Regions from separate parts of the Streptomyces sp. NPDC048171 genome, predicted to be linked through region 3. Evidence: riboswitches for the same ligand, from Rfam matches in the RefSeq annotation. Region 3 holds a riboswitch; each other region holds the start of a gene.

Region 1 (3,264 bases), on a different contig from region 3:
GGACATGACCGCGGGTTGCGCGATTCCCATTCCCTCGCAATGTACGTCCTGTACATTTTATACGGAGCCAGTGCAGCCGAAGAGGGTTCCGCCACGAGGAGGGGTTCGCCATGACCCGACCGTCCGCCCGCCACGTCCTGCCCGAGTTCACCGAGCGCACGAGTGCCGGAGCCCGTACGTCGGACCCGTACTCGAAGCTGCTGGAGGAGCGGATCGTCCTTCTCGGGACGCCGGTCGACGAGACCTCCGCGAACGACGTGATGGCGCAGTTCATGCACCTGGAGCACCAGGCCCCGGACCGGGACATCGCCCTCTGCATCAACTCCTCCGGCGGCTCGTTCACGGCCATGACGGCGATCTACGACACGATGCGCTACGTCGCCTGCGACGTGGAGACGACCTGTCTCGGACAGGCCGGCGCGTCCGCCGCGCTGCTGCTGGCGGCGGGCACGCCGGGCAAGCGCGCGATGCTGCCCGGGGCGCGGGTGGTGCTCCGTCAGCCCTCGCTCACCGAGCCGATGGAGGGGCAGGCGAGCGACCTGGCCATCCGGGCCGGGGAGTTGACCCGGATCCGCGCCCGTCTGGAGGAGATCCTCGTACGGCACACGGGCCGCACTCCGGCGCAGGTGACCGAAGACCTCGAGCGGGACACCGTCCTGGACGCCCAACAGGCCCTGGAGTACGGGCTGGTGGACCGGATCGTGGCCGACCGCTCGGCCGTGCCCGGCACACCCCGCACCCGGTGAACGGCCGATGCTGCCACCGGAACTGCCGCCCCTGCCCGCCCTGACCCGCGCCGAGGCCGAGCTGATCGACCGCTACCTGGACGTCGTCGACCTGCTCGGGCGCATCAACCCCGCGCGGGACGGCGACACCTACCGGGGACTGCGGGCCGCCCAGGCGCTGGTGGGGAAGGCCGCGGCCCTGCGCGACGCGCTGGAGCTGATGCACGCGCGGGGTGAGACGGAACTGCACGCGCCCACCCTCGCCCGGGCCCTGCGGGTACTGGACGGCGAGCGGCGGACGGGACGCCTCAGTCTTCCGCCGTGTTCCGAGAGTTGAGTGGACGGGGTTCGAAACGGACCAAAAGACGTACCTCCTTTCGGCGTAGGAACACACCCGGTTGACGACCGGTCCGGGTTGCGCGGCCGCCCTCTCCCGACGTCTGCGCCCACCGCTGCGCCGCTGGTCCCGGGGTCGTCGCCGCCTACGGCCCCGGCTCGAACACAGGCGTGTCCACCCGAACGGGTGGGTGGTGAGTAACAACACAAAAGGCACGTTCCGTTGGGAATTCCCCCTCCGGCGAGACAAGATCCGTGACTGACGACAAGCCCCCGCCGCAGCGGCGGGGCGGTCCGGGCGGACGCCGAATCCTGCCGCCGTCCGGACGACCGGTCGCGAGGGAAGTGGATCGGCAGGAGTGGAGGACCCGAGCACGACGGGTCGCAGGAGCGGACGCCTCCGTGGGAGAGGCGCCGGACCGAGCAGCCCTTGGGGTGAAGCCGCACTCGTGCGGCCGGGCAACTTCGCCAGCCCGAATCCGACAGGTCATCCTTCACAGGCGGCTGACGAAGGGTTGCGCATGTTCGCGCTCAATCGTGTCCCGTCCCTGATGGCTCGTGCCGGTACGGCCTCGGCCCTCACTCTCGCCGCTGTCGGCGGCTCCGTCGTGGTCCCCGGTTTCTCCTCGGAGGCGGCCGCGGCGGCTCATGCGACGAAGGCCCTCAAGATCGCGGCCTCCAAGAAGGGCTCCCCCTACAGGTGGGGCGCCGTCGGGCCCCGCAGGTTCGACTGCTCCGGCCTGACGCTGTACTCGTTCAAGAAGGCCGGCAAGAAGCTGCCGCGCACCGCTGCCCAGCAGTACAACAAGACCCGCCACGTCTCGGCCAAGAAGCGCAAGGCGGGAGACCTGGTCTTCTTCCACTCGGGCCGCAGCGTCTACCACGTCGGTATCTACGCCGGGAAGGGCAAGCTCTGGCACGCCCCGAAGACCGGGGACGTGGTGCGCCTGCAGAAGATCTGGACCGGGAGCGTCTCCTACGGGCGGGTCAAGTAGCCCCTGAGGGGCGAGCGCCCCTTGATCGAGTGACCCGGGGTCAGACAGCCCGGGGGCGAGTAGCTCTCCCGAAGGGGATGACGGCGTTCTGCCCCGCCGTCACCCCCTCGGCGGCGGCCGGGGGGCGGGGGGCGGTCCAGGGCAGTTCGATGGAGACGGTCTTGCCGCCCTCCCGCGTGGGGCGGACCCGCAGCTTGCCGCCGCATTCGGCGGTCAGCCAGCGGATGATCACCATGCCGCGACCGTTGTCCTGCTGCACGGCGGCGGGCAGGCGCTTGGGGAAGCGCGGATGGCTGTCGGTGACGCCGATGCGCAGCCGCTCGTCACGGTCGAGGACGAGATCCACCGTGAAGGTGGGCGACTGCCCGAGCGTGTGCTGGACCGCGTTGGTCGCCAGTTCGGAGACGATGAGCCGGACCGTGTCGGACATCTCCGCGTCCGACGGCAGGCCCCACTCCACCAGCGTGCCGGCCACATAGGTGCGCGCGGCGGCCACCGAAGCGGGATCGCTCGGCAGAGTGACGGATGCTTCCAGGTGATCGGCCATGGCGACGTCGTCCCTTTCTCACGGGACCGTGGTCCGACACGAAGCGGGCGGTTCGAGTACGGTCCCGGACTGGTGCTTCGCCGCCAGACTGCCATCACCCGGCCCGTGAAGGACGGCGATCCACCAAGATATGCATATATCTGTCGCTCGAAGCGGTGAACTCTGCGACGGCAGAGCGGATTTGGGCGGCCCATAAGGAGTAAGGGAGTGGCCCATGCAGCACGGTCCGGTGGTGCGCCGCAGGAAGCTGGGCGCGGAACTGCGCGCCCTGCGCACGACGGCGGGCATCACCAGCGGGGAGGCGGCCCGCCTGGTGGGCTGGCACCAGTCGAAGGTCAGCCGCATCGAGACCGGGACGAGCGGGGCGAAACCGGCCGACGTGCGGTTACTGCTCGACGCCTACGGCGTGGACGACGACCAGCTGCGCGGGCTGCTGGTGATGCTGGCGCGCTCCGACGACGCGGGCGGCCGGCACCACTGGTGGCACGCCTACCGCGGGGTGCTGCCGCCCACCTACCGCGACTTCATCAGCCTGGAGTCCCAGGCCGGCGCGATGCGCACCCTGGAGACCACGGTGGTCCCGGGACTCCTCCAGACACCGGAGTACGCCCGCGAGGTGACGCGGGCCGCCGTGGACGGCATGCCGGAGGAGCGGCTGGAC
Region 2 (3,264 bases), on a different contig from region 3:
CCCCGGGGGCCGCCCCGGGGGTAGGTAGCAGACCATGTTGTTGCCAACCGGTGCACAGGCCCTTAACCGGCTTTAGCCGATGATGTGTCAGGTTTCGGACATGTTCGTGCGTCGTCGTGCGCGTTCGAACGTACTCGCCGCGTCCTCGTTCGGAACCGGTCGCGGGTGAGTCGGACCGGTGTCGCGTCCGTATTCTCTGATCATGGACCGCACCGCATACTCACTCGTCGCCACCGACCTCGACGGCACGCTGCTCCGCGGCGACGACACCGTCTCCGAACGGTCGCTGGCCGCGCTGGCGCGGGTGGCCCGGGCGGGTGCGCGGCATCTGGTGGTGACGGGGCGCCCGGCACCCCGGGTGCGGCCCCTGCTCGACCGCCTCGGGTGCACGGGGCTCGCGGTGTGCGGGCAGGGCGCGCAGGTGTACGACGCCGGCGCGCACCGGATGCCGTGGTCGGTGACCCTGGACCGGGAGCTGGCGGAGACGGCGCTCGGCAAGATCGAGGCCGAGGTGGGCCAGGTGTACGCCGCGGTCGACCAGGACGGCGTCGACGGCCTGACCCTCATCGAGCCCGGGTACCTGATGCCCCACCCCACGCTGCCCGCGGTGCGGGTGGAGCGGCGCGACCAGCTGTGGCGCACCCCGATCAGCAAGGTGCTGCTGCGCCACCCCGACCTGAGCGACGACGAGTTGGCGTCGACCGCGCGCGCGGTGGTCGGCTCCCTCGCGACGGTCACCATGTCGGGGCCCGGCACGGTGGAGCTGCAGCCGTGCGGCATCACCAAGGCGACCGGCCTGGCGCTGGCCGCAGAGCGACTGGGAGTGGGCCGGCGGCGCACGATCGCCTTCGGCGACATGCCCAACGACATCCCGATGTTCGACTGGGCGGCGCACGGCGTCGCCATGGCCGGTGCCCACCCCGAACTCAAGGCGGTGGCCGACGAGGTCACGACGACGAACGAGGACGACGGCGTGGCCGTCGTCCTCGAACGGGTCTTCTGAATGTCGCGGTGCGGCTCAGTACGCGCCGAAGACGTTGTCCATCGAGCCGTACCGGTCGGCCGCGTAGTTGCAGGCCGCGGTGATGTTGGCGACCGGGTCGTACGGGTCCCAGGAGGTGCCCTCGACGTGGTACGCCTGGAAGGTCGGGTCGATCACCTGGAGCAGGCCCTTGGACGGGGTGCCGTTGATGGCGTTGATGTCCCAGTTGTTGATGGCGAGCGGGTTGCCGGACGACTCCCGCATGATGTTGCGGTGAATGCCCTCGTACGAGCCGGGGATGCCGTGCTGCGCCATGACGTCGAGCGACTCGCGGATCCAGCCGTCGAGGTTGTCCGGGTAGGCGGTCGCCGCCGTGGCGGCCGTCTTGGTGGCGGCCGGGGCGGCCGGGGTGGCCGCGGACGCGCCGGTGGCGCCGATGAGCGGCAGGGCGAGCACCGCGGCACCGGTGCCGGCCAGGGCGAGCTTGCGGGCGATCCGGGTGGTCCGGGCGTGACGGTTCTGACCGTTGGCAGACATCTGTGTCCCTCTCCTGACGCCTGCGAGGTGAGCTGTCGGGTTCGGGCGGGGAGGTGCCCGGCCGCGCCCTGACGGGTACGGCTTCACCCCGAGCCGCTCCGGTGGTGACCGGTGCGGCGACTTACCTGGGTCCCCCGCTCCTGCCGGCGAGTGAGTTGAGTGGATGACTGTGCGTACGGGCGATGGCAGGATTCGGCGTCCGCCCGACAGGCCGGGAACGTATGCGAGAGCACATGTCCGAAACAAGTGCAGGAATCACCCAACGTCCTGTTGACCTTGGTCTGAGGTGTTTGAGGCTCTTGATCCTTTGCGGTTGCCAAGTCTCAACTGGCTTGCGGGGCAAAGGGAGGGCACAGGTTGCGGCGGGGTTGCCCGAGAGGGCTCCGGAGTGAGCCAACTCACGGGCCTCAACAAGCGCGGCAAAACGGGCATTAGTCCCAACTATGCCCCAACCGGCCCTCAATGCAGAGCGCTTCGCCCTTCCGGTGTTTTCGTGTGCCGGGCGGGCATCCGTTCGGGGCCGGGGAGGCGATATTGAAATCGGCCAATATGTGCTCATATCGACTGATCAAAAACATACCGCTCATGATCCGATACAGCCCGGCCTGTAGCGGTGGGCGCTAGCGGTGATCGAAAGGTGACCGGATACGCTGACTCGAGTGGTGGCAGCGACCTATCGACAAACCAGGTAATCGCCAGTAGACACCAGCAGACAGGAGACCCCTCGTGACCGTCGTCGGGCCGTTCGGGCTGAGCGTGCGGGACCAGGCTCTGGAAGCCGATGTCCAGGCCGGATTGGTCGCGGTCGAGGAAGGGTTGCTTGAGGCAACCAAGAGCGAGGTGCCCTTCATCACGGAGGCCGCCCAGCACCTGGTGCGGGCCGGCGGCAAGCGGTTCCGGCCGCTCCTCGTGATGCTCTCGGCCCAGTTCGGCGACCCCTACGCCCCCGGGATCGTGCCCTCGGCCGTGGTGGTGGAGCTGACCCACCTGGCCACGCTGTACCACGACGACGTGATGGACGAGGCCGCCGTGCGGCGCGGGGTCGCCAGCGCCAATGTCCGCTGGGACAACTCGGTCGCGGTCCTGACCGGCGACTTCCTGTTCGCCCGCGCCTCCCAGATCCTCGCCGACCTCGGGCCCGAAGCGGTCCGCGTGCAGGCCCTCGCGTTCGAGCGGCTGGTCACCGGCCAGATCCTGGAGACGGCCGGCCCGCAGGACGGCCGGGACCCCGTCGACCACTACCTGGACGTGCTGGGCGGCAAGACCGGCTCGCTGGTGGCCGTCTCCTGCCGGTTCGGCGCGATGATGTCGGGCGCCGACGAGACGGTGGTGGACGTACTCACCCAGTACGGCGAGCGGCTCGGCGTCGCCTTCCAGCTCGCGGACGACGTCCTGGACATCGCCTCCGACTCCCACGAGTCGGGCAAGACGCCCGGCACGGACCTGCGCGAGGGCATCCCCACCCTGCCGGTGCTCCGGCTGCGCGAGCGTGCGGCCCGGCTGGGCCTCGCCGAGGACATCGCGCTGAGCGAGCTGCTCGACTCCGACCTGAGCGACGACGCCCGGCACGCCGAGGCGCTGCGTCTGCTGCGCGCCCACCCCGCGCTGGAGCACGCCCGGCGGGACACCGTCCGCTATGCCAAGGAGGCCCGCGCGGCCCTGGCTCCGCTGCGGGAGTGCGAGGCGAAGGCCGCGCTGGTGGAACTGTGCGACGCCGTGGTGCACCGGGCCGGCTGAACCCCGCC
Region 3 (3,264 bases):
CTGAAGGCCGAGGGCCGGAATCCGAAAGGGTTCCGGCCCTCGGTGCGTTCACCCGCTCGGCCCTCACCGCTCGCCGCCCACCCCCGTCGCGGGAACCCTGGAGTACGGCACGGCAAGCGGCGCGGACAGGGGGCGGCGGGAGACCAGTGGTGCGGGCAGGCGATGTGGAGGACGAGGGAGCGTACGCCCGAGCCGGCGGCCGGCTCCCCGGCGATCCCGTGCCCGACCCGGGTCTCGGCGACGAGCCGGTGCCCGTGCCGCCCGCGGGGCAGCCGCGGCCGTGGCGCACGTCCTACGGGCGGGCCCTCGCGCGCTCGCTCCCCGTACTGCTGATCGTCGTCGCCGTCCTGTACGACATCCTCACCCCGCGCTACTTCACCGCCGGTCCCCTCTACACCGCCGCGCCGCTGGTCGCCGCACCGATCTACTCCCGCCGGGGCACCGCGCTCACCGGGGTCGCCGTGGTCGCCTCGGTGGTCGGGCTGCAGATCGGCAAGGGCGTCATCCACTACGTCGACTCCCTCACCGAGCTGATCACCATCGCGACGGTCGCCGCGCTCGCCGTCTTCGTCAACGCCTTCGTCCGCCGTACCGACGAGCGCCTCGCCATCGCCCGGGAGATCGCCGAGGCCGCCCAGCGCGCCGTACTGCCCGAGCCGGCCGAGCGGATGGCCGGCTTCGAGATCGCCGCCTGCTACGAGGCCGCGCAGGCCGGCGCCTTCATCGGCGGTGACCTGTACGCCGTGCAGGACAGTGCGCGGGGCGTCCGGCTCATCGTGGGGGACGTGCGGGGCAAGGGCATGGGAGCGGTGGCCGCCGTCGCCGTGGTGATCGGCGCCTTCCGGGAGGCCGCGGAACAGGAGGCGACGCTGGAGGCGGTGGCGCAGCGCCTGGAGCGGGCGCTGGCCCGTGAGGGCACCCGGCGCGACGGGCTGGACGCCTTCGAGGGCTTCACCACCGCCGTCCTCGCCGAACTCCCGCACGGCACCGGGACCGTACGCATCGTCAACCGCGGGCATCCGCCGCCCCTGCTGCTCCACGGAGACGGCACCCTCGGGCCGCTGCCCGCCCGGGAGGCGGCGCTGCCGCTGGGCATGGGCGAGCTGGGTGTGTGGCCCGACCGGGCGGAGGAGACCCCCTTCCCCGGTGGGGCCACGCTGCTGCTGTACACCGACGGGCTGTCGGAAGCCAGGGACGAGCGGGGGGAGTTCTACGATCCGTGCGCGCGGCTGTCCGGTCGCGTCTTCCGCCACCCGGCGAAGCTGCTCGACACCCTCGCCCGCGACGTGCGCCGCCACTCCGGGGGCGGGATGGCGGACGACATGGCGCTGCTCGCCGTACGGCGGCCACGGCGCGGCGATCATGATCATTGTCACGAGCCGTGACGGGTCGGCGTCCCTCCGCATAACGACTGACGCACCGTCAGAAAGAAGTGGCGTGAAGGGGAATACTTGGCGGCGGTCAACTCGCCCGGTTTTCACCGATCCTGAGGTGTACGTCCCGCCTGTTTTCGTTAATGATCAAGAGGAACAGCTTGGAATCCGGGCCCCGGGTCTATTAACGTTCGATAACGCAGCGCGGTCGTCCCAGCCGTCACAGAAGGCGGCTCCGTGCGCACGCGCCGAATCCCGCAAGGGAACCGGGGAACCACCACATTGGGGTGAATCGGGCGTTTGACGCCGTGGCAACACGGCTGCATGCGCGCGTAGGAGACCTTCCTGCTCCGAACCCGTCAGCTAACCCGGTAGGCGAAAGGAAGGAAAGGAGTACGCCCACGTGGCGTCCAACCGGCCTGCCCCCGAGGCCCCGTTCGTGCCCAGTCGGCACGACACCGACACCTTCGGCTACGAGAACTACCGCACCGAAGAGGGCCCCTGGGAGGAGTGGAATCCCACCGAGGACTCCATTCGCCCCGTACGCGGCCGGCACCGCGTCGCCAAGCAGCGTGGCGGACTCGCCCGCAGCTCCACCGTCCTCGGCGTCGGTGTCATAGCCGCCGTCGGCGCGGGCGGTATGGCCAGCGCGCAGACCGGCAAGCCGCCGGTGTCGATCTCCATGCCGGACCTGCCCAACGTCGGCTCGCTCATCTCCGACGAGGAGCCGCAGCCGGAGGGTTCCAGCACCCCGCTCAGCGGCATCGGCGTGACCACCGCCGCCGACACCGCGGAGGGCACCGACACGGCCGGCGCGGGCGAGTCCCTGCGGGCCCGGATCATGGCGCAGGCCGAGCAGCAGCAGGCCCAGGTCGAGACGAAGGCCGCCGCCGAGGCCGCCGCGGCCGCGGAGAAGAAGGCCGCGGAAGCCGCCGCCAAGGCTGAGAAGGAGGCCGAGGCCAAGGCCGCCGCCGCCAAGAAGAAGGCGGAGGAGGAGGCCGCGAAGAAGGCCGAGGCCGAGCGCCTCGCCAAGCTGGCCAAGCAGTTCACGCTGCCGACCTCCTCGTACACGATCTCCTCGACCTTCGGTCAGGCCGGCGCCTACTGGTCCTCCGGCCACCACACCGGCCTCGACTTCGCCGCACCCACGGGCACGCTGCTCAAGGCCGTGCACAGCGGCACCATCACGTCGGCGGGCTGGGACGGGTCGTACGGCTACAAGACCGTGCTCACCCTGGATGACGGCACCGAGATCTGGTACGCCCACCAGTCCTCCATCAGCGTCAGCGTCGGTCAGGAGGTCACCACCGGTGACGTCATCGGCCGCGTCGGCGCCACCGGCAACGTCACCGGCGCCCACCTCCACATGGAGGTCCACCCCGGCGGCGGCTCCGGCATCGACCCGATGGCCTGGCTGCAGAGCAAGGGCCTCACCCCCTGAGCCACCGGCCCAACCACCTCCCCGCTGGTCCCCGGCGGTCCTGACGACAACCCCCCGACGTCAGGGCTGCCGGTTTGCGGGGTTTTTGCGTCTGTGCCGGAATGACCTGATCCGGTGCGTTCGTTGACGCCCTACATGACTTCTCTGCGCAAGCTCGGCTCCTCCGACCTGGAGGTCTTCCCCCTCGCCCTCGGCGGCAACGTCTTCGGCTGGACCGCCGACCAGGACCGCTCCTTCGCCGTCCTGGACGCCTACACGGCGGCCGGCGGCAACTTCGTCGACACCGCCGACTCCTACTCCGCCTGGGTCGACGGCAACAGCGGCGGCGAGTCCGAGACCGTCCTCGGCCGGTGGTTCGCGGCCCGCGGCAACCGTGACGACGTCGTCCTCGCCACCAAGGTCAGCCAGCACCCCGAGTACCCGGGCCTGTCCGCCGCGAACATCAAGGCG

The links. A riboswitch is a leader RNA that binds a small molecule or an ion and turns the genes downstream of it on or off. The one in region 3 is predicted to bind cyclic di-AMP.
Region 1: linked by a shared signal. The riboswitch ahead of ACGF3J_RS26370 (C40 family peptidase) and the one ahead of ACGF3J_RS37780 (M23 family metallopeptidase) in region 3 are both predicted to bind cyclic di-AMP.
Region 2: linked by a shared signal. The riboswitch ahead of ACGF3J_RS18180 (transglycosylase SLT domain-containing protein) and the one ahead of ACGF3J_RS37780 (M23 family metallopeptidase) in region 3 are both predicted to bind cyclic di-AMP.

What each region holds. Positions count from the first base shown of each region.
Region 1 covers NZ_JBIDAU010000009.1:309,299-312,562, forward strand. Annotated here, with positions in the region: gene ACGF3J_RS26355 (VOC family protein) at 1-8, shown strand, start outside; gene ACGF3J_RS26360 (ATP-dependent Clp protease proteolytic subunit) at 111-746, shown strand; gene ACGF3J_RS26365 (hypothetical protein) at 754-1,062, shown strand; cyclic di-AMP (ydaO/yuaA leader) riboswitch at 1,432-1,579, shown strand; gene ACGF3J_RS26370 (C40 family peptidase) at 1,583-2,056, shown strand; gene ACGF3J_RS26375 (ATP-binding protein) at 2,097-2,603, opposite strand; gene ACGF3J_RS26380 (helix-turn-helix transcriptional regulator) at 2,818-3,264, shown strand, end outside.
Region 2 covers NZ_JBIDAU010000006.1:145,318-148,581, forward strand. Annotated here, with positions in the region: gene ACGF3J_RS18175 (HAD family hydrolase) at 203-1,003, shown strand; gene ACGF3J_RS18180 (transglycosylase SLT domain-containing protein) at 1,019-1,519, opposite strand; cyclic di-AMP (ydaO/yuaA leader) riboswitch at 1,523-1,678, opposite strand; gene ACGF3J_RS18185 (polyprenyl synthetase family protein) at 2,246-3,256, shown strand.
Region 3 covers NZ_JBIDAU010000023.1:21,276-24,539, reverse strand. Annotated here, with positions in the region: gene ACGF3J_RS37785 (PP2C family protein-serine/threonine phosphatase) at 150-1,385, shown strand; cyclic di-AMP (ydaO/yuaA leader) riboswitch at 1,610-1,765, shown strand; gene ACGF3J_RS37780 (M23 family metallopeptidase) at 1,777-2,814, shown strand; gene ACGF3J_RS37775 (aldo/keto reductase) at 2,950-3,264, shown strand, end outside.